Regions from separate parts of the Pantoea sp. Z09 genome, predicted to be linked through region 3. Evidence: predicted binding sites of a transcription regulator. Region 3 holds the regulator's gene; each other region holds the start of a gene.
The links. The regulator PhoB, encoded in region 3, activates phosphate uptake and scavenging genes when phosphate is short. The targets are predictions, from matches to a motif close to CTGTCATAAAACTGNCNNAT.

Region 1: the regulator PhoB is predicted to act here: its motif matches at 2,586-2,605, upstream of ugpB (sn-glycerol-3-phosphate ABC transporter substrate-binding protein UgpB).
Region 2: the regulator PhoB is predicted to act here: its motif matches at 2,494-2,513, upstream of pitA (inorganic phosphate transporter PitA).
Region 4: the regulator PhoB is predicted to act here: its motif matches at 1,403-1,422, upstream of pstS (phosphate ABC transporter substrate-binding protein PstS).

What each region holds. Positions count from the first base shown of each region.
Region 1 is NZ_CP092373.1:235,480-240,615, forward strand. It holds gene MC269_RS01060 (high-affinity branched-chain amino acid ABC transporter permease LivM) at 1-793, shown strand, start outside; gene livG (high-affinity branched-chain amino acid ABC transporter ATP-binding protein LivG) at 790-1,557, shown strand; gene livF (high-affinity branched-chain amino acid ABC transporter ATP-binding protein LivF) at 1,559-2,272, shown strand; gene ugpB (sn-glycerol-3-phosphate ABC transporter substrate-binding protein UgpB) at 2,677-3,993, shown strand; gene ugpA (sn-glycerol-3-phosphate ABC transporter permease UgpA) at 4,049-4,936, shown strand; gene ugpE (sn-glycerol-3-phosphate ABC transporter permease UgpE) at 4,933-5,136, shown strand, end outside.
Region 2 is NZ_CP092373.1:181,988-187,123, reverse strand. It holds gene MC269_RS00845 (LacI family DNA-binding transcriptional regulator) at 1-71, shown strand, start outside; gene MC269_RS00840 (hypothetical protein) at 49-855, opposite strand; gene MC269_RS00835 (hypothetical protein) at 857-1,054, opposite strand; gene MC269_RS00830 (NAD(P)/FAD-dependent oxidoreductase) at 1,237-2,421, opposite strand; gene pitA (inorganic phosphate transporter PitA) at 2,664-4,166, shown strand; gene uspB (universal stress protein UspB) at 4,216-4,551, opposite strand; gene uspA (universal stress protein UspA) at 4,976-5,136, shown strand, end outside.
Region 3 is NZ_CP092373.1:2,935,346-2,940,481, reverse strand. It holds gene MC269_RS14155 (AAA family ATPase) at 1-2,032, opposite strand, end outside; gene sbcD (exonuclease subunit SbcD) at 2,029-3,228, opposite strand; gene phoB (phosphate response regulator transcription factor PhoB) at 3,424-4,113, shown strand; gene phoR (phosphate regulon sensor histidine kinase PhoR) at 4,128-5,136, shown strand, end outside.
Region 4 is NZ_CP092373.1:3,921,132-3,926,267, forward strand. It holds gene MC269_RS18675 (topoisomerase II) at 519-1,331, shown strand; gene pstS (phosphate ABC transporter substrate-binding protein PstS) at 1,529-2,572, shown strand; gene pstC (phosphate ABC transporter permease PstC) at 2,659-3,621, shown strand; gene pstA (phosphate ABC transporter permease PstA) at 3,618-4,508, shown strand; gene pstB (phosphate ABC transporter ATP-binding protein PstB) at 4,552-5,136, shown strand, end outside.

The DNA of each region.
Region 1 (5,136 bases), 1.2 Mb from region 3:
CGGCCTCGGCTTCTGGGAGTGTCTGCCGCTGGCGGGCATCGTCTCGGCGCTGTTCGGCCTGCTGCTCGGCTTTCCGGTGCTGCGCCTGCGTGGCGACTATCTGGCAATCGTCACGCTCGGCTTCGGCGAAATCGTGCGTATTCTGCTGCTGAACAACACCTCTATAACCGGCGGCCCCAACGGCATCGCGCAGATCCCTAAGCCGTCGCTGTTCGGCCTGGAGTTCGGCCGCAAAGTCTCTGAGGGCGGCTGGAGCACCTTCCACGAGTTCTTCGGCCTGAAATATGACCCCAGCGACCGCGTGATTTTCCTCTATCTGGTGGCGCTGCTGCTGGTGGCCCTGACGCTGTTTGTCATCAACCGCCTGCTGCGTATGCCGCTGGGCCGTGCCTGGGAAGCGCTGCGCGAAGATGAAATCGCCTGTCGCTCGCTTGGCCTTAGCCCGACGCGCATCAAGCTGACCGCCTTCACCATCAGCGCCGCGTTCGCCGGCTTCGCGGGCACGCTGTTCGCCGCGCGCCAGGGCTTTGTCAGCCCAGAGTCCTTTACCTTCGTCGAATCCGCCTTTGTGCTGGCGATTGTGGTGCTGGGCGGCATGGGCTCGCAGTTCGCGGTGATCCTCGCCGCTATCCTGCTGGTGGTGTCGCGTGAGCTGATGCGCGATCTGAACGAATACAGCATGCTGGTGCTGGGCGGCCTGATGGTGCTGATGATGATCTGGCGTCCGCAGGGGCTGCTGCCGATGAAGCGCCCGCATCTGAAACTGAAGCAGAAACAAGGAGAGCAGGCATGAGTCAGCCTTTATTAGCCGTTGAAGGCCTGATGATGCGCTTCGGCGGCCTGCTGGCGGTCAATAACGTGGCGCTGGAGCTGCGTCCGCAGGAGATCGTCTCGCTGATCGGCCCCAACGGCGCGGGAAAAACCACCGTCTTTAACTGCCTGACCGGCTTCTACAAGCCGACCGGCGGCACCATCAAGCTGCGTGAGCAGCATCTGGAAGGGCTGCCCGGCCAGCAGATCGCCCGCATGGGCGTGGTGCGCACCTTTCAGCACGTGCGCCTGTTCCGTGAGATGACGGTGATCGAAAACCTGCTGGTGGCGCAGCATCAGCATCTGAAGAGCGGACTCTTTTCCGGCCTGTTCAAAACCCCGGCGTTTCGTCGCGGCGAGAGCGAGGCGCTGGATCGCGCCGCCAGCTGGCTGTCGCGCATCGGGCTGCTCGATCTTGCTAACCGTCAGGCGGGCAATCTCGCCTACGGCCAGCAGCGTCGTCTGGAGATCGCCCGCTGCATGGTGACGCGTCCGGAGATCCTGATGCTGGACGAACCGGCGGCCGGGCTCAATCCGAAAGAGACGCACGAGCTGGATGAGCTGATCGCCGAACTGCGCGGCGAGCACAAGGTTTCCGTGCTGCTGATTGAACACGATATGAAGCTGGTGATGGGTATTTCCGACCGTATCTACGTGGTGAACCAGGGTACGCCGCTGGCCAACGGCACGCCGGAAGAGGTGCGTAACAATCCGGATGTGATCCGAGCCTATTTAGGAGAGGCGTAACATGGCAAACCCGATGTTATCCGTTAACAACGTCAGCGCGCACTACGGCAAAATCCAGGCGCTGCACAACGTCAGCCTGCATATCAGCCAGGGCGAAATTGTCACCCTGATCGGCGCCAACGGCGCAGGGAAAACCACGCTGCTCGGCACGCTGTGCGGCGAGCCGCGCGCCACCCAGGGCAGCATTACCTTTGATGGCAAAACCATTACCGACTGGCAAACCGCGCGCATTATGCGCGAGGCGATCGCCATCGTGCCGGAAGGGCGTCGCGTCTTTTCGCGCATGACGGTGGAAGAGAACCTGGCGATGGGCGGCTTTTTCGCCAGCCGCCAGGAGTATCAGACGCGCATCGCGCGCGTTTATGAACTCTTCCCGCGGCTGGCGGAGCGTAAAATCCAGCGCGCCGGCACCATGTCCGGCGGCGAGCAGCAGATGCTGGCGATCGGCCGCGCGCTGATGAGCCAGCCGCGTCTGCTGCTGCTGGACGAGCCGTCGCTGGGGCTGGCGCCGATTATTATCCAGCAGATCTTCGACACCATCGAGCAGCTGCGCCAGGAGGGGATGACGATCTTCCTGGTGGAGCAGAACGCGAATCAGGCGCTGAAGCTGGCGGATCGCGGCTATGTGCTGGAGAACGGACACGTGGTGCTGGAAGATACCGGCGAAGCGCTTCTCTCCAACGAAGCCGTCCGCAGCGCTTACTTGGGTGCTTAGGCCTGGTTTACTTGCCATTTCGACGCCGGGCAGTGCTCGCCATCCTCACGTACTACGTGTACGCTCCGGTGGCTGCGCGCTGGCCGTCGTTGAACTGGCTGCGACACCGACGGCCCTTGGCATTGGATAAGGCCTGGCTTACTTGCCAGATTGCGGTTGGGCAGTGCTCGTCATCCTCACGTACTACGTGTACGCTCCGGTGACTGCGCGCTGGCCGCCCGTAATCTGGCTGCGCCGCCGACGGCCCTTGGCTGTTGTGCGATAAAATATTTTAGGTTGCCCTTCATCTGGCCGTCATGCGGCTGTCATCTGGCTGTTATTAATCCGTCATTTTCCCGTGTCATGTTACTTCGCGAACAAAAAATGCGTGATATCGCGCGTACCTACCTGCACAGGAAAACTCTATGTCTGTCTTTACCTATAAAAAAAGCCTGATGAGTGCGGTTCTGGGCCTGGCCATCAGCGGCAACGCCCTGGCCGCCACTGAAATTCCTTTCTGGCACTCGATGGAGGGCGAGTTAGGCAAAGAGGTCGACTCGCTGGCACAGCGTTTCAACCAGGCGCATCCCGACTATAAAATCGTGCCGACCTATAAAGGCAACTACGAGCAGAGCCTGGCGGCAGGCATCGCAGCGGTACGCACCGGCAAGGCGCCGGCCATTTTGCAGGTTTACGAAGTCGGCACCGCTACCATGATGGCCTCAAAGGCGATCGTGCCGGTGCACCAGGTGTTCCAGGATGCGGGTATCCCGTTCGACGAAAAACAGTTCGTGCCGACCGTGGCGGGCTACTACAGCGACGCCAGCGGCCAGCTGATCTCTCAGCCGTTCAACAGCTCCACGCCGGTGCTCTACTACAACAAAGACGCCTTTAAAAAAGCGGGCCTGAACCCGGATCAGCCGCCAAAAACCTGGCAGGAGCTGGCGAAAGACGCCGACGCGCTGCGTAAAGCGGGCGTGACCTGCGGCTACGCCAGCGGCTGGCAGGGCTGGATCCAGATTGAAAACTTCAGCGCCTGGCACGCCCTGCCGGTGGCCAGCAAAAACAACGGCTTCGACGGCACCGACGCGGTGCTGGAGTTCAATAAGCCGGTGCAGGTGCGCCATATCCAGATGCTGGAGGAGATGAACAAGAAAGGGGACTTCACCTACTTTGGCCGCAAAGATGAATCCACCGCCAAGTTCTATAACGGCGACTGCGGCATCACCACCGCCTCTTCCGGTTCGCTGGCGGATATCAAGCACTACGCCAAATTCAACTTCGGCGTCGGCATGATGCCCTATGACGAAAGCGTGCCGAACGCGCCGCAGAACGCCATTATCGGCGGTGCCAGCCTGTGGGTGATGAAAGGCAAAGATGCCAACACCTACAAGGGTGTGGCGGAGTTTATGCAGTTCCTTGCGCAGCCGGAAATCGCCGCCGAGTGGCACCAGAAAACCGGCTATCTGCCGATTACCACCGTCGCCTACGAGCTGAGCAAGCAGCAGGGCTTCTATGACAAGAATCCCGGCGCGGATATCGCCACGCGTCAGATGCTGAACAAAGATCCGCTGCCGTTCACCAAAGGCATGCGCCTGGGCAATATGCCGCAGATCCGCACCATCGTCGACGAAGAGCTGGAAGGCGTCTGGACCGGCAAACAGTCGCCGCAGGCTGCGCTGGATAACGCGGTAAAACGCGGCAACGAACTGCTGCGCCGCTTTGAACAGCAGGTGAAGTAATCTCAAAGGGTCGGCGTGGGCCGACCCTCTCTTTTTTTCTCAGACAGAGTCCGCTATGTCTCTATCTCGTCCGGTGTTTCGCACCAGCCCATTGCCCTATTTGCTGGTGCTGCCGCAGCTGCTGATTACCGCCATCTTTTTCCTCTGGCCCGCGGGCGAAGCGCTGTGGTATTCGCTGCAGAACCTCGATCCCTTTGGCCTCTCCAGCACCTTTGTCGGCCTCGAAAACTTCAAACGCCTGTTTCAGGACAGCTACTACCTTGACGCCTTCTGGACCACCATCGTGTTCAGCACGCTGGTGACGGTGTGCGGCATGCTGCTGTCGCTGCTGCTGGCGGCGCTGGTGGATTACGTTATTCGCCTGCGCAAGCTCTATCAGACGCTGCTGCTGCTGCCCTACGCGGTGGCGCCGGTAGTGGCGGCGGTGCTGTGGATGTTTCTGTTCAATCCCGGCCTCGGCCTGATTAGCCACGTTCTTAACCAGCTGGGCTACAACTGGAACTACGCGCAGAACAGCGGCCAGGCGATGTTTCTGATTGTAGTGGCCTCGATCTGGCAGCAGATGAGCTACAACTTTCTGTTCTTTTTCGCCGCGCTGCAGTCGATCCCGAAATCGCTGGTAGAAGCGGCGGCAATCGACGGTGCCGGTCCGGTGCGCCGCTTCTTCCATCTGTCGCTGCCGCTGATCACGCCGGTGAGCTTCTTTCTGCTGGTGGTGAACCTGATCTACGCCTTCTTCGACACCTTCCCGGTGATCGACGCCGCGACCGGCGGCGGGCCGGTGCAGGCCACCACCACGCTGATCTACAAAATTTATCGCGAAGGCTTTACCGGGCTGGATTTGTCCTCCTCGGCGGCGCAGTCGGTGGTGCTGATGCTGCTGGTGATCGGCCTGACCGTGATTCAGTTTCGCTTTGTCGAGCGTAAGGTGCAGTACCAATGATTGAAAACCGTCGCGGGCTGGATATCTTCAGCCACACGCTGCTGGTGCTGGGCGTGCTCACTATTCTCTTTCCGCTCTACGTCGCCTTTGTCGCCGCCACGCTGGATAACGAGGCGGTCTATCAGGTGCCGATGACGCTGATCCCCGGCACCCATCTGTGGGAAAACCTCGCGCGCATCTGGACGCAGGGCGTGAACGGC
Region 2 (5,136 bases), 1.2 Mb from region 3:
GCTACCAGCCCGATGTTTATGAAGAGGGCAAAGTCGCCCTGCGGCTGTTTACGGCGGAGAATCTGGATTAAAGGTGCCGTGCACTTCCATCGGCACGCCGTCATAGTGCGTCATCGCCAGCGAGCTGGCGCTGGCCGGATCGAACAGCGACAGGCTTTCGATCTGATCCACCATCAGCACTTTACGAAACGCCATGGCGTTTTTCGGTTCCGAGGTGAGCGTAATGTTGTGCTCGGCGTACCAGCGGCTGTAGTTGTGCTCAATCGACATGCTGAGCGTTTTGCTGTCGCGATAGCCGCTGAGCATCGGGATGATCACGATATTGGCGGTGTTTTCATACTCGAAGGTGGCGGCGTGCACCATGCCGATATAGATGCGGCGTGATTTCAGGGTGATCCACGCCAGCTCCCCTTCCTGCATGCACTGATAGAGCAGCTGTTCCACGCCGTTCGATTTAGAGAGCTGCTGATAGAGGTCTTTGCGGCCGCTGCTGTTAAGGCGCGCGCTTTCTGACCAGTTAGAGCGGTACATGCAGAACCCTACCGCAAAGGCGAGCATCACCACCACCGGCGCCTGAATGCCGAGGAAACTCCAGTTCATAAACTCCATCTGCCAGCGCAGATGTTCGCCCGGTATCACCTGCAGCGCATTGGCGGTGCTGGAGACGATCAGCAACAGCAGCCAGATAATGGCGGTCGCCAGCATTCCTTGCAGCACGAAGATACAGCCGTAGAGCGCCACCAGAAAATAGACGTCCCAGCCTATGCTGCGGCGGACCTTGAAGCGGCTGGAGAGATCGCGGCTGGTGTACCAGTAGCCGCAGACCATCAGCACCATAAATATTGCCGTCCCCATCTTAAACTCCTTTTAACGTGTCGACGTGACGGGCGAAATCTTCATGCACTTCCTCACTCAGCACGTTTACCGAGGCGTTGCCGTCTTCGTCGATAATAATGCGCTCGCCGTCGGCGATAGAGTCATTGATATCCTGACGCGACATACCTCTGATAAAGCTTTCGGGGCTGGAAAACAGGGAACGCAAAAAGGTGAGCATTAGGGGCGGATCTCCTCTGTGATAAATCAGAAGTATGAAATCCAGGCGCCAAACGCGCCAGTAGGGATTAGTCTAAAAGTGTTGCCGCTCAGTGAATTAGCGAAGCGGTAGCCAGCGAGAAAGAGAGAAGCCGCATCCTTGCGGCCAGAGGTTTTAGCGGTTGTTAGTGCCCATGCTCAGGCTTAAACCGCCTGCGCGCACGCCCAGGCGGAACTCCACGCCCACTGGAAGTTATATCCGCCCAGCCAGCCGGTGACGTCGACCACTTCGCCGATAAAATAGAGCCCCGGCACCTGCCGCGCTTCCATGGTTTTCGAGGAGAGCTGCGTGGTGTCGACGCCGCCCAGCGTCACTTCCGCCGTGCGATAGCCTTCCGTGCCGTTGGGCTGCACACGCCACTGATGCAGCGTCTGCGCCAGTTCTGCCTGCTGTTTACTGTTGAGCTGCTTCAGCGTGACGTCCGGCACCTGCCCCATCTCCTGCAGCACCTCCACCAGGCGCTTCGGCAGCAGTTTCGCCAGGCTGTTTTTCAGACTCAGATTCGGATGGGCCGCGCGCTGCGCATCAATGAATTCATCTATCGACGTGGCGGGCGACAGGTTGACGGTGATCTGCTCGCCCGGCTGCCAGTAGCTGGAGATTTGCAGCACCGCCGGACCGGAAAGGCCGCGATGGGTAAACAGCATCGCCTCTTTAAACAGCGTGCCGTCCTGCGCTTCGATGGTGGTGTCGAGCGCCACGCCGGAGAGGGTTTGCAGTCGCTCCAGCAGCGGCTTATGCAGGGTAAACGGCACCAGCGCGGCGCGCGTCGGGAAGACCTTCAGACCGAACTGCTCGGCGATTTTATAGCCGAACGGTGTGGCGCCAAGACCCGGCATTGAGAGTCCGCCGCTGGCGATCACCAGCTTCTCCGCCTGCACCGACGCGCCGTTGAGCTGCAGCGTATAGCCCGCGTCATCGCGCGTAACGCTCAACACCTCGCTGCGCAGACGGTGCTGGACCTGGCCTTTTTCACACTCCGCCATCAGCATCTCGACGATTTGCGCCGCCGAGTCGTCGCAGAAGAGCTGCCCCAGCGTCTTTTCGTGATACGCAATCTGATGGCGGTTAACCAGATCGATAAAATCCCACTGGGTGTAGCGCGCCAGTGCCGACTTGCAGAAGTGCGGATTGTGCGACAGATAGGCAGCGGGTTCGGTGTACATATTGGTGAAGTTGCAGCGGCCACCGCCCGACATCAAAATCTTACGGCCAGGCTTTTTGCCGTTATCCAGCAGCAGCACGCGTCGGCCTCGCTGCCCGGCCTGCGCCGCGCAAAACAGTCCTGCCGCGCCGGCGCCGATGATAATAACGTCAAACTTGTCCACTGCTGTTACCCTGCCTCTCTTGAAAGGCGCTGATTGTAGTGGTCTGCTCTGCGCGACGCCAGCGTCAAAAACTTGTCGTAATTATGTCATATTGTAACCTGCTGGTTTTACGACGCTTTTAGACTAAACAGCGCGTTTTTCGACATAATTAAGTCAAAACAAGACTATATTTTGCTTTCCCATACAGTGTGTTGTCGCAGATAATGCGCCGCGCTCATGTCCTCAAAAATGGCGTAATGTTTATGCTACATTTGTTCGCTGGTCTTGACCTCACTACCGGCCTGTTACTGGTTCTTGCCCTGCTGTTTGTGTTGTTTTATGAAGCAATCAACGGCTTTCACGACACGGCCAACGCAGTTGCAACGGTTATCTATACCCGCGCCATGCGCGCGCAGCTTGCTGTGGTGATGGCGGGCGTATTTAACTTCCTTGGCGTACTGCTCGGGGGCTTAAGCGTCGCTTACGCTATCGTGCATATGCTGCCTACCGATCTGTTATTGAATGTCGGCTCCGCGCACGGCCTGGCGATGGTCTTCTCCATGCTGCTGGCCGCGATTATCTGGAACCTCGGCACCTGGTATCTGGGCCTGCCGGCCTCCAGTTCGCACACGCTGATTGGCGCGATTATCGGCATCGGCCTCACCAACGCGCTGATGACCGGCACCTCGGTGATCGACGCGCTGAACATCCCCAAAGTCATCAACATCTTCCTGTCGCTGATCCTCTCGCCGATTGTCGGCCTGATCATCGCGGGCAGCCTGATTTTCCTGCTGCGTCGTTACTGGAGCAGCACCAAAAAACGCGCGCGCATCCATATGACGCCGGCCGACCGCGAAAAAATCGACGGCAAGAAAAAGCCGCCGTTCTGGACGCGTATCGCCCTGATCGTCTCGGCGATCGGCGTCAGCTACTCGCACGGCGCTAACGACGGTCAGAAAGGCATTGGCCTGATCATGCTGGTGCTGATCGGCGTCGCGCCAGCCGGTTTCGTGGTGAACATGAATGCCAGCGGCTACGACATCACCCGTACGCGCGACGCGGTTAACCATCTCGAACAGTATTATCAGCAGCACGGCGACGCGCTGACGCACGTCATTCAGATGGCGCCGCCTGCGCTGCCGACGCCGGAAGAGACGCCGTCTGGTCCTAAAGAGTTCCACTGCGACAGCGCCCGTGTGCTGCAGGCGGTGCAGCGCGCTCAGGGCCTGCTGAATAGCAACCTGCAAAGCTATGACCAGCTCAACGTCGAACAGCGTAGCCAGATGCGTCGTCTGCTGCTCTGCATCGCCGACACCGCGGATAAAACCGCCAAGCTGCCGGAAACCAGCGCCGACGATAAGCGCTTCCTCGGCAAGCTGAAAACTGACCTGTTGGGCACCATCGAGTACGCGCCGGTCTGGATTATCATGGCGGTCGCGCTGGCGCTCGGCGTTGGCACCATGATCGGCTGGCGTCGCGTGGCGACCACCATCGGCGAGAAGATTGGTAAAAAAGGCATGACCTACGCGCAGGGCATGTCGGCGCAGGTGACTGCGGCGGTCTCTATCGGCATCGCCAGCTACACCGGTATGCCGGTCTCGACCACCCATATCCTGTCGTCGTCGGTGGCGGGCACCATGCTGGTCGACGGCGGCGGGCTGCAGAGCCGCACCATCAAGAACATCGCTATGGCGTGGGTGTTTACGCTGCCGGTGTGTATTGTGCTGTCAGGCAGCCTCTACTGGCTGGCGCTTAAGCTGGTGTAACCCACCGGCTGCATAAAAAAGGGCGACGCGAGTCGCCCTTTTTTTATCGCTAATGCCAGATCGCCAGGCAGATCAGACTGAGGATCACCAGTCCGCATAAGGCGCTGGTTAAGATAAACTGACCGCGCACCCGCTCGCAGCGACGAATAAATTCGTCGTCGTGATGATCGAGATAACGCTTTGCCCAAATATAGCGCACCAGCCGCACCTGTTTGCTCGGCTGACCGTGCGACGTAAAGAAACCCGCTCCGTCAACATACTGATAGAGCAAGGGATCGCAGCCTCGCAGCACCGCCAGCAGCGCGCGCAAAGAAGAAAAATAGCGCGCCATATTCACAATACACACCACACAAAGAGCCCAGAAAAGCGCGATAGTGCTGATCATATATCCCTCCCGGCTGGAGCCGCAGAGACAGGTTTAGCGCGGCTGCGCTTTACGCTCCACGGGAAAAAGCCAACCACTGAATGACCTGAACAGATCTCTTTATTTGCCAAGCTTAAGCGGTCAGTGCCAGGTAAGAGTGACCGTTAATTTGTAGTGTAGGAGAAGATTTTCATTTTTTTCCAGCGATGATTTTCGTTCGCGGCGAGTGAAAAAGACGATAAGCCTTGATCTCATTCACAACCGAAGCCGGTACGGAAGCATTTGCTCACCGTCGCCGCTATACTGATGGCATAACAATAATCTGTCGCCACCGCCGACAGACCATCTGGTGACACATATCGCCCGTTCGCGTAAAGGATTGCGCAGGCAATAACGCGACAGGAAGACAGGTTGCCGTCCTGAATCTTGTGAAAGGAGTTATATCATGGCTTATAAACATATCCTGATTGCAGTAGACCTTTCCCCGGAAAGCCAGTTGCTGGTGGATAAAGCCGTTTCGCTGGCGCGTCCCTACGACGCCAAAATCTCGCTGATCCACGTCGACGTCAACTATTCCGATCTCTATACCGGCCTGATCGACGTCAA
Region 3 (5,136 bases):
CCTGCCACTGCTGGCTGAGCGCGTCAAGCTGCTGGGTTTCCGCCGCCAGTTCGTCGCGCAGCCGCTGCTGCTCGGTCTGCGCCTGTTTCAGCGCCTCGCCGGTTTTGATGCCCTCTTCGCGCAGCGCCTCGACGCGCTGCTCCTGCTCGGCCAGCCGCTGCTGATTCTCGCTCAGCGTCAGCGCGGCGTAGCGCGCGACCGCCGGATGCTGGCAGGAGCCGCACAGCGGGCAGGGCTGCTCCGGCTCGAGGCGCGCGCGCCAGGCGGAAAGATCGGCGATATGCTGCTCCAGCTCGCAGATCTTTTTAATATCGGCAAGGACGCTTTTTTCTCGCGCCCAGGCGGCGCGCAGTGCCTGCAGCGAGGCATCATCCTGCTGCAGACGCTTTTCCAGCGCGGCGAGGCGCTGCTGCCGCGCGCCGATATGCTGCTGCAGCGGCGCCCACTGCGAGGCGAGTACCGCCAGCTGCTGGCGCAGCGGGCGGCTGGCCTCGCTCTGCGCCAGGCTGGCCTGCAGCGCCTGCGGCGGATGCTGCTGCTCCAGATCGGCCAGCGCCTGTTGCGCCGTCTGCAGCGCACCTGCCGCCTGCTGCTCCGCATGGCTCAGCGGCTCGGCCTGCTGCGTCAGTTCGCTCAGCATCGCCTGCTGGCGGCTCAGCGCCTGCTGCTGCTGCTGCTGCGCTTCGCGCAGCGCCGCCAGCGCGCTTTCCCGCTGCGCCAGCTGGGCGAAACGCTCCTGCCACAGCGTCAGCGACGATCCCCACTGCGGCAGCGTGCCCTGATCGGCGCGCCAGCTCTGTAGCCGCGCCAGCGTGACCTGCAGCGCGTCGCGCTGGGCGCTGTCGTTGTGCAGCGCGCGCTCGCTTTGCGTCAGCGTCTGCTGCTGCTGTTCAGCCTCGCGCTGCTGCTGCTGCGCCTGGGCGAGCAGCGCGGCAATCTGCTGATCCAGCGGGATAATCTGTTCCGTCAGCAGCGTCTCCTGCTGCTGCTGCTGGCACAGCGCGGCGTCGCGCGCCGCCTGTAGGGTTTCGCGCTGCTGCTGGTCGCGCTGCGCCTGCTGTTCGGCGGCCAGCTGCTGCTGCGCCAGCTGCTGCTGGGTCTGCTGCAGCTGCTGCTGCTCCTGCAGCAGGCTGTCGCGCTGAAGCAGCCGGTCGCGCAGCTTCTCCGCCGGTTCGCTGCGCGCCAGCCGCTGGCGATCCGTTTCCGCATCGCGCCACGCCTGCTCCGCCGCCGCCAGCGCCGCCTGCGCCGCCTGTATCTCGCTCTCCAGCTGCTGCGCCTGCGTCAGCCACTGATGCTGCTGATGCAGCCTGCCGCTCTGCTGCGTCAGCGCCTGCTCCGCCTCGGTCAGCCCGGCCAGCTGTTGCTGCAGCGCCTCACGCGCGTCGGCGTCGAGCAGCGTCAGGGTGCCGGCGCGGCTGCGCAGGTTATCCAGCGCCAGCCGCGCCGCTTTGTGGCGCTCATAGATGGCGACGGAGATCTGGCCGTAGATTTCGGTGCCGGTCAGCTCCTCCAGCAGTTCGGCCCGTTCGCCCGGCTTTGCGTTGAGAAAGGCGGCGAACTGTCCCTGCGACAGCATCATTGAGCGGGTAAAGCGCTCGAAGTCGAGACCCGACAGCGACTCGATCAGCTTTAATTTGTCGTTAACCTTGTCGGCGAAAATTTTGTCGTCGACGCAGCGCGCCAGCTCGACGCGCGGTGCCTGCAATTTGCCGTCGGCGGCGCCGCGCGCGCGGTTCTGGCTCCAGAAGGCGCGCCAGGCTTCGCCTTTGATCTCGAACTCCACTTCAGCCAGGCATTCGGCGGTGTCGCGCGTCATCAGCCCGTTTTGCGTCTGCGACAGCACGCCGAGGCGCGGCGTCTGGTGATAGAGCGCCAGGCAGATGGCGTCGAGCAGGGTGGTTTTACCTGCACCGGTGGCGCCGGTAATAGCGAACAGGCCGTTGCTGGCGAACGGCTCGCTGCGAAAGTCGATAAACCATTCGCCTTTCAGCGCGTTAAGATTTTTGAAACGCAGCGTGAGAATTTTCATTCGCTCTCCTCCAGCGACGCGAGGGTGGCGCGGAACAGCTCGCTGAGGCGCGCATGCTCCGATTCTTCGATATCCTCCGCCAGCGCGATGCGGCGGGCGAAGACCTCTTCCACCTTCAGCTCGTTCAGGGTTTCGTTTTTCAGCTGCGCCAGGCTGTGCTGACGCTGTTCGCGGCTGCGGCGCAGCAGCAGCACCTCGACCGGCAGGTCGGCAGTTAGCGCCTCGACGCGGCGCTGCAGATCGCTGAGAAACTCCTGGGTGGTGACCTCAATATCGAGCCAGACCGCTTTCTCGCCCTGATGATCGGCGAAAGGCGCCAGCTGCGCTTCAATCTCCGCCAGCGAGCCTTTCAGCATCTTCATCGGCTGAAACAGGGGAACGGGCAGCGGCGTGACGGACTGCAGACCGGCGCTATCCAGCTCCAGCAAAAAGACGCTTTTCTCGCTGCCGAGTTCGTCGAAGCTGAGCGGGATGGGCGAGCCGCTGTAGCGGATATGATCGCTGTTGGCGACGCGCTGGGCGCGATGAATATGGCCGAGCGCCACGTAGTCGACCTCAGGAAACGCCGAGGCGGGAAAGGCGTCGAGGGTGCCGATATAGATATCGCGCACCGAATCGCTTTTGCTGACGCCGACGGTGGTGAGATGGCCGGTGGCGATCACCGGCAGCGCCAGCGGATGGGCGCGCGCCGCGTCGACGCTGCGCTGATAGTGCGCGGCGATCGCCTCCAGCAGGCTGAGCTGTTTTTCGCGGCCCGACTGGCCGGCGCGGCTGCGCAGAATATCGCGCGGCCGCAGATAGGGAATGGCGCACAGCAGCGCGCCCGGTTCGCCGGCGCGATCGCGCAGCAGCAGCAGGTTGTGATCCGCCTGCGGCGTGGTGATCACCTGGGTATTGAGGCAGGCGAGCAGGGCGCGCGACTCGTTAAGGGTCGCCACCGAGTCGTGGTTGCCCGCCAGCACCACCAGCTGACAGCCGGTCGGCTGCAGCGCCACCACGAAGCGGTTGAACAGCTCGCGCGCGTAGCTCGGCGGCGTGCCGCTATCAAACAGATCGCCTGCGACGATCAGCGCGTCGACCTGATGCGCCTCAATACGCGCCAGCAGCCAGTCGAGAAAGGCCTGGTGCTCGGCCGCCCGGCTTTTGTTATAGAAAAACTGACCGAGGTGCCAGTCCGCGGTGTGAATGATGCGCATAAAACTCCCTGACGAATCGGTTTGCCGGACGATTATACCGGCTATGGGGCAAAAGCGAAAAAAGCCGCGCCGGCGGTGATAAAGCGGTGTTAAAGCGCTGATTGAGCGGCTATGTTTTTCATAAAAGTGTCATAAATCTGACGCATAATGGCGCCGCATATAACGGTGACAGCGGTCACATCAGCAGGAGTTACAATGGCTAAGCGCATTTTGGTTGTGGAAGATGAAGCCCCTATCCGTGAAATGCTGTGTTTCGTTCTGGAGCAGAACGACTACCAGCCCATCGAGGCCGAGGATTATGACAGCGCGATAGGGAAACTGATTGAGCCCTGGCCAGATCTGATCCTGCTGGACTGGATGCTGCCAGGCGGCAGCGGCATTCAGTTTATCAAGCACCTGAAGCGCGAAGCGTTAACGCGCGATATCCCGGTGATGATGCTGACAGCGCGCGGCGAAGAGGAAGATCGCGTGCGCGGGCTGGAAGTGGGCGCGGACGACTATATTACCAAGCCCTTCTCGCCGAAAGAGCTGATGGCGCGCATCAAAGCGGTGATGCGCCGCATTTCGCCGATGGCGGTGGAAGAGGTGATCGAGATGCAGGGCCTGAGCCTGGATCCGTCGTCGCACCGCGTAATGTCGGAGTCGACGCCGCTGGAGATGGGGCCGACCGAATATAAGCTGCTGCACTTCTTTATGACCCATCCCGAGCGGGTTTACAGCCGCGAACAGCTGCTGAACCACGTCTGGGGTACCAATGTTTATGTGGAGGATCGCACCGTTGACGTGCATATCCGCCGCTTACGCAAGGCGCTGGAACTCTCCGGCCACGATCGCATGGTTCAAACCGTTCGCGGAACGGGGTATCGTTTCTCCGCCCGCTACTAAACGGAGTTGCCACCGTGCTGGAACGACTCTCCTGGAAGAGACTGCTCTCCGAGCTGGCGCTGGCCTGCCTGCCGGCGCTGATTATCGGACTGATTTTCGGCTATCTGCCCTGGCTGCTGCTGCTCAGTGTGCTGACGGTGCTGCTGTGGCACTTCTATAATCTGATGCGTCTGTCGCACTGGCTGTGGGTGGACCGCACCATGACGCCGCCCACCGGTCAGGCGAGCTGGGAGCCGCTGTTTTACGGCCTCTATCAGATGCAGCTGCGCAACCGGCGGCGGCGGCGCGAGCTGGGCAACCTGATCAAACGCTTTCGCAGCGGCGCCGAAACCCTGCCCGACGCGGTGGTGCTGACCACGGAAGAGGGCACTATATTCTGGTGCAACGGGCTGGCGCAGCAGCATCTCGGCCTGCGCTGGCCAGAAGACAACGGCCAGAACATCCTCAATTTGCTGCGCTACCCGGAATTCTCCCGCTATATTCGCCAGCGCGACTTCAATAAGCCCCTCACCCTGATCCTCAATAACCAGCACCATATGGAGTTCCGCGTAATGCCCTACAGCGAAGGGCAGTGGCTGATGGTGGCGCGCGACGTCACGCAAATGCATCAGCTGGAAGGGGCGCGGCGCAACTTCTTCGCCAACGTTAGCCACGAGCTGCGCACGCCGCTAACGGTGCTGCAGGGCTATCTGGAGATGATGAGCGACTCGGTGATGAACGAGCGCTCGCGCGGTAAAGCGCTGCAAACCATGCAGGAGCAGACGCGCCGCATGGACAGCCTGGTGCGCCAGCTGCTGACGCTGTCGCGCATCGAGGCCGCGCCGGCGATCGATATGAAAGAGACCGTGGATGTGCCGATGATGCTGCTGCTGCTGCAGCGCGAAGCGGAGACGCTAAGCGGCGGCCGTCATAGCATCCATTTTCATACCGACCCGCACCTCAAGGTGCTCGGCGACGACGATCAGCTGCGCAGCGCCCTCTCTAATCTGGTCTATAACGCGGTGAACCACACGCCTGAAGGCA
Region 4 (5,136 bases), 990 kb from region 3:
CTTTACGGGCATTACCCCGGTTGTTTCTTTTCAAATGAGAAAGCGCTAGTAAGGCAGATAAGATGCGGTACGTACTCCGTATTACATCAAGCGAATGCGCTGTCGTTATATGTGTTTTTTCCTGTTTTGAACGATCATGTTATGGGATTTGTTAATTTTAAATTTAAGGTACTTTTTTAAAAGCGCAAGAGTCTCTTGAGTTTTTCTTCAGCGCAAAGATAATAAGAGAAAAGCGTAATAAAATTACTAATAGTGATATTTATTTTATTGAGAGATTTTTATGCATGGACGCAATGAATATCGGGCAAGTTTGATTCGTATGCTGGCGTGTAGCGCTTTTTTCCGCAGCAGCGCTGGCTTACAGCATCAGCAGAAGGTGCGTCATGCTCTCAGTGACCGTCTGGCTACGTGCCCGCCGCTCCCACCGTTTATCACCCTTACAAGCGTCGCGCTTTATGACCAGGCTGGGTGCCGCTGCAGAAGCTGGATAATCTATCGCAAACATAAGGAAAAGCATTATGAACTGGACGCATGTACTGTTGGCTGGCTACGCAGGAGCCGTGATTTCTGCGGTTGTCGCGCTGATACGTAAAAAAGGCTGGATTGGGCGAATTAGCGCTATCGTACTGACGTTAGCGGCGATTGCGCTCTGGAATGTCATGGATGCATATTATTTAAAAAATCAGGCTAACCAGAATATAGATCAGCAGTTGGATGCTGCCATGGCAAGCATGCCAACCTGGCAGGTGCTAAAAGAGCAGGAGCCGGAAAAGGTGGAGCAAATACGCGCTCAGGCTGCATTGATGATAAAGGCGGGCAAGCGCGAGCAGCAGGTTATTGACTCTATACAGCCGCAAATCCTGGCCATCCAGAAAAATCGGCTGGCATATGCGCCGGACGAACAGGTTGTGGCGGTGATGCAGGTTAATGTTGCTCAAATTGAAGCCGTGCAGCAGGTCAGCGATGATGCCTGCTACCGATTCCTTTTCCCCGAGGTTAAAGGCGGGATAAACCCCACCAAACTTATTCCTCAGACTGTTATGTCGCAGCGAATAAAAGCGGATGTGGCGATGATGCGCGCCGCCTGGGGGCCTGACAAACATATTGTCACTAGCGAAGAGCGGCAGCATGCGCAGCTCAGCGCGCGCAAAGTGATACAAATGATGGTGCCGACATATGGTCAGAACCTGGAAATCTTAAACGATCCGCGCAAAGGAGCGGAGAAAGAAAAGATAACCTGCAATCTCTATAAAGATCTATGGCGCAACGTACTGGCGCTGCCGCAAAACGAAGCCGCAGGTATTATTCGTATGGCGATGACTGCAGAATAGCCGTACAGATTATGGGCGCGACAGTAGTTGATCGCTGAACCGCCCGCTAGACCGCTTTTGTAGCCCGATCACTGTCATAAATCTGTCATATTTCCTACATTTCACTGTCATCAAACTGTCCTATTTTCCCTCCTGCAGCAATCACTGACTCCAACTACAACGGCTTCAAGCCTGAGATAAACTCCCCTGGAGGGAACATGACACTGATGCGTAGCACCGTAGCCCGAATCCTTACCGCCACTCTCGCCGTCAGCGCGGTCTCTGCCTTCGCAGCCACCGATCTGACGGGCGCGGGCGGTACTTTCCCGGCGCCGGTTTATGCCAAGTGGGCAGCAGAATATCAGCAAGCCACCGGTAGCAAAGTTAACTACCAGGGCATTGGTTCATCCGGCGGCGTTAAGCAGATCATCGCAAAAACCGTGGATTTCGGTGCGTCAGATGCGCCGATGAAAGAGGAAGACCTGCAGAAAAACGGCCTGTTTCAGTTCCCGACCGTGATTGGCGGCGTCGTGCTGGCCGTTAACATTCCGGGCGTGAAATCAGGCGGCCTGACCCTTGACGGCAAAACCGTTGGCGACATCTACCTGGGCAACATCAAAAAGTGGAACGACCCGGCTATCGCTAAGCTGAACCCGGGCGTAAAACTGCCAGAGACCAATATCAATGTGGTGCGCCGCGCTGACGGCTCTGGCACCTCTTTCGTCTTCACCAGCTACCTGGCGAAGGTCAACGAAGAGTGGAACAGCAAAATCGGCAAAGGCAACACCGTTAACTGGCCGACCGGTCTGGGCGGCAAAGGCAACGACGGCGTCGCCGCCTTCGTTCAGCGTCTGCCAGGTTCGATCGGCTACGTGGAATACGCCTACGCCAAACAGAACAACCTGACCTACACCAAACTGGTCGACGCCGACGGCAAGCCGGTCGCGCCGAGCGAAACCAGCTTCTCTAACGCGGCGAAAGGCGCGGACTGGAGTAAATCCTTCGCGCAGGACCTGACCTTCCAGAAAGGCAACGATGCGTGGCCGATCACCTCCACTACCTTCATTCTGGTCTACAAAGATCAGGCGAATGCTGAGAAGGGCAGCGAAGTGCTGAAATTCTTCGACTGGGCCTACAAAAACGGCGACAAAACTGCGACCAGCCTGGATTACGCTACCCTGCCGGAGAGCGTAACGCAGCAGATCCGCGACGCCTGGAAAGCCAATATCAAAGACAGTTCAGGCAAAGCGCTGTACCAGTAAGCGAACAACTCCGGCCGGACGCGCGTCCGGCCAGATCGACGGGCGGCCTCGCGCCGCCCTGACAACTTCTGAAGAATGAGACTTCTATGGCTGCAACGAAGCCGGCATTCAAAGCCCCCGGTAAGCAAGGTGACATGATTTTCGGCGCGCTGGTTAAACTGGCTGCGCTGATTGTTCTGTTGCTGTTGGGCGGCATTATCGTCTCCCTGATTTTCTCCTCCTGGCCAAGCATCCAGAAATTTGGTTTTTCCTTCTTGTGGAACAAAACCTGGGATGCGCCTAACGAAGAATTTGGCGCGCTGGTGCCGATTTACGGCACCCTCGTGACCTCGCTGATTGCGTTAATCATCGCCGTGCCGGTGAGCTTCGGCATCGCGCTGTTTCTGACCGAACTCTCGCCCGGCTGGCTGCGTCGTCCGCTCGGCACCGCCATTGAGCTGCTGGCGGCGATCCCCAGCATCGTTTACGGCATGTGGGGCCTGTTTATCTTCGCGCCGCTGTTTGCTGAGTATTTCCAGACGCCGGTCGGCGAGGTGATGTCGACCATTCCGTTCGTCGGCGCGCTCTTTTCCGGGCCGGCCTTCGGCATCGGCATTCTGGCGGCGGGCGTGATTCTGGCGATCATGATCATTCCTTACATCGCCTCGGTGATGCGCGACGTGTTCGAACAGACGCCGGTGATGATGAAAGAGTCCGCCTACGGCATCGGCTGCACCACCTGGGAAGTGATCTGGCGCATCGTGCTGCCGTTCACCAAAAACGGCGTGATTGGCGGCGTGATGCTCGGCCTCGGGCGCGCCCTCGGCGAAACCATGGCGGTGACCTTTATTATCGGCAACACCTACCAGCTCGACAGCCCTTCGCTGTTTATGCCGGGCAACAGCATCACCTCCGCGCTGGCGAACGAGTTCGCCGAAGCTGAATCGGGCGTGCATGTCGCCGCGCTGATGGAGCTGGGGCTGATCCTGTTTGTTATTACCTTTATCGTGCTGGCGATTTCCAAATTAATGATCCTGCGCCTCGCGAAACGTGAAGGAGCGCGCTCATGACGACGATTGAACTGCAGGCTCGCGCCGAACTCAACGCCTCGCGCCGCAAAATGCAGGCGTGGCGCAGCACCAAGAACAAGATCGCGCTGGCGCTGTCGCTGCTGACCATGGCCTTTGGCCTGTTCTGGCTGGTATGGATCCTCTTCACCACCGTCACGCGCGGCGTAGACGGGCTGAGCTGGTCGCTGTTCACCGAATCGACGCCGCCGCCCAACACCGCCGGCGGCGGGCTGGCCAACGCCCTGGCGGGCAGCGGCCTGCTGATTCTGTGGTCGACGGTGATTGGCACGCCGCTGGGCATTCTGGCGGGCGTCTATCTGGCGGAATATGGCCGCAAGTCGGCGCTGGCGGAAGTGATCCGCTTTATTAACGATATTCTGCTCTCGGCGCCGTCGATCGTGGTCGGCCTGTTTGTCTACACCATCGTAGTGGCGCAGATGCAGCACTTCTCCGGCTGGGCGGGCGTGATTGCGCTGGCGCTGCTGCAGATCCCTATCGTAATCCGCACCACAGAAAACATGCTGCGGCTGGTGCCGGACAGCATGCGTGAAGCGGCCTACGCGCTCGGCACGCCGAAGTGGAAGATGATCTCCGCCATTACGCTGAAGGCGTCAGTGTCGGGCATCCTGACCGGCGTGCTGCTGGCGATCGCCCGTATCGCGGGGGAAACCGCGCCGCTGCTGTTTACCGCGCTGTCGAATCAGTTCTGGTCCACCGATATGATGCAGCCGCTGGCGAACCTGCCGGTCACCATCTTTAAGTTCGCGATGAGCCCCTTTGCCGAGTGGCAGAGCCTGGCCTGGGCGGGCGTGCTGATTATCACGCTCTGCGTGCTGCTGCTGAATATCCTGGCGCGCGTGATCTTCACCAAGAGCAAAAACAGCTAACCTTCGGCGCTGCTCCGGCGGCGCCGTTTAAGAGAGACGAGCAATGAGCATCGCGACTTCCAACAGCGGTAAAATTCAGGTTCGCAACCTGAACTTCTATTACGGCAAATTTCACGCGCTGAAGAACATCAACCTGGATATCGCGAAGAACCAGGTCACCGCGTTTATCGGTCCGTCAGGCTGCGGCAAATCGACCCTGCTGCGCACCTTTAACAAAATGTATTCGCTCTATCCCGATCAGCGCGCCGAAGGCGACATTCTGCTGGATGGCGACAATATTCTCGCCTCCAGCCAGGATATCGCCCTGCTGCGCGCCCGCGTCGGCATGGTGTTTCAGAAACCGACGCCGTTCCCGATGTCGATCTACGACAATATCGCCTTTGGCGTGCGTCTGTTTGAAAAGCTGTCGCGCGCCGATATGGACGAGCGCGTGCAGTGGGCGCTGAGCAAGGCGGCGCTGTGGAACGAAACCAAAGACAAGCTGCATCAGAGCGGTTACAGTCTCTCCGGCGGTCAGCAGCAGCGCCTGTGCATCGCGCGCGGCATCGCCATTCGCCCGGAAGTGCTGCTGCTGGACGAGCCCTGCTCCGCGCTCGACCCCATCTCGACCGGCCGCATTGAAGAGCTG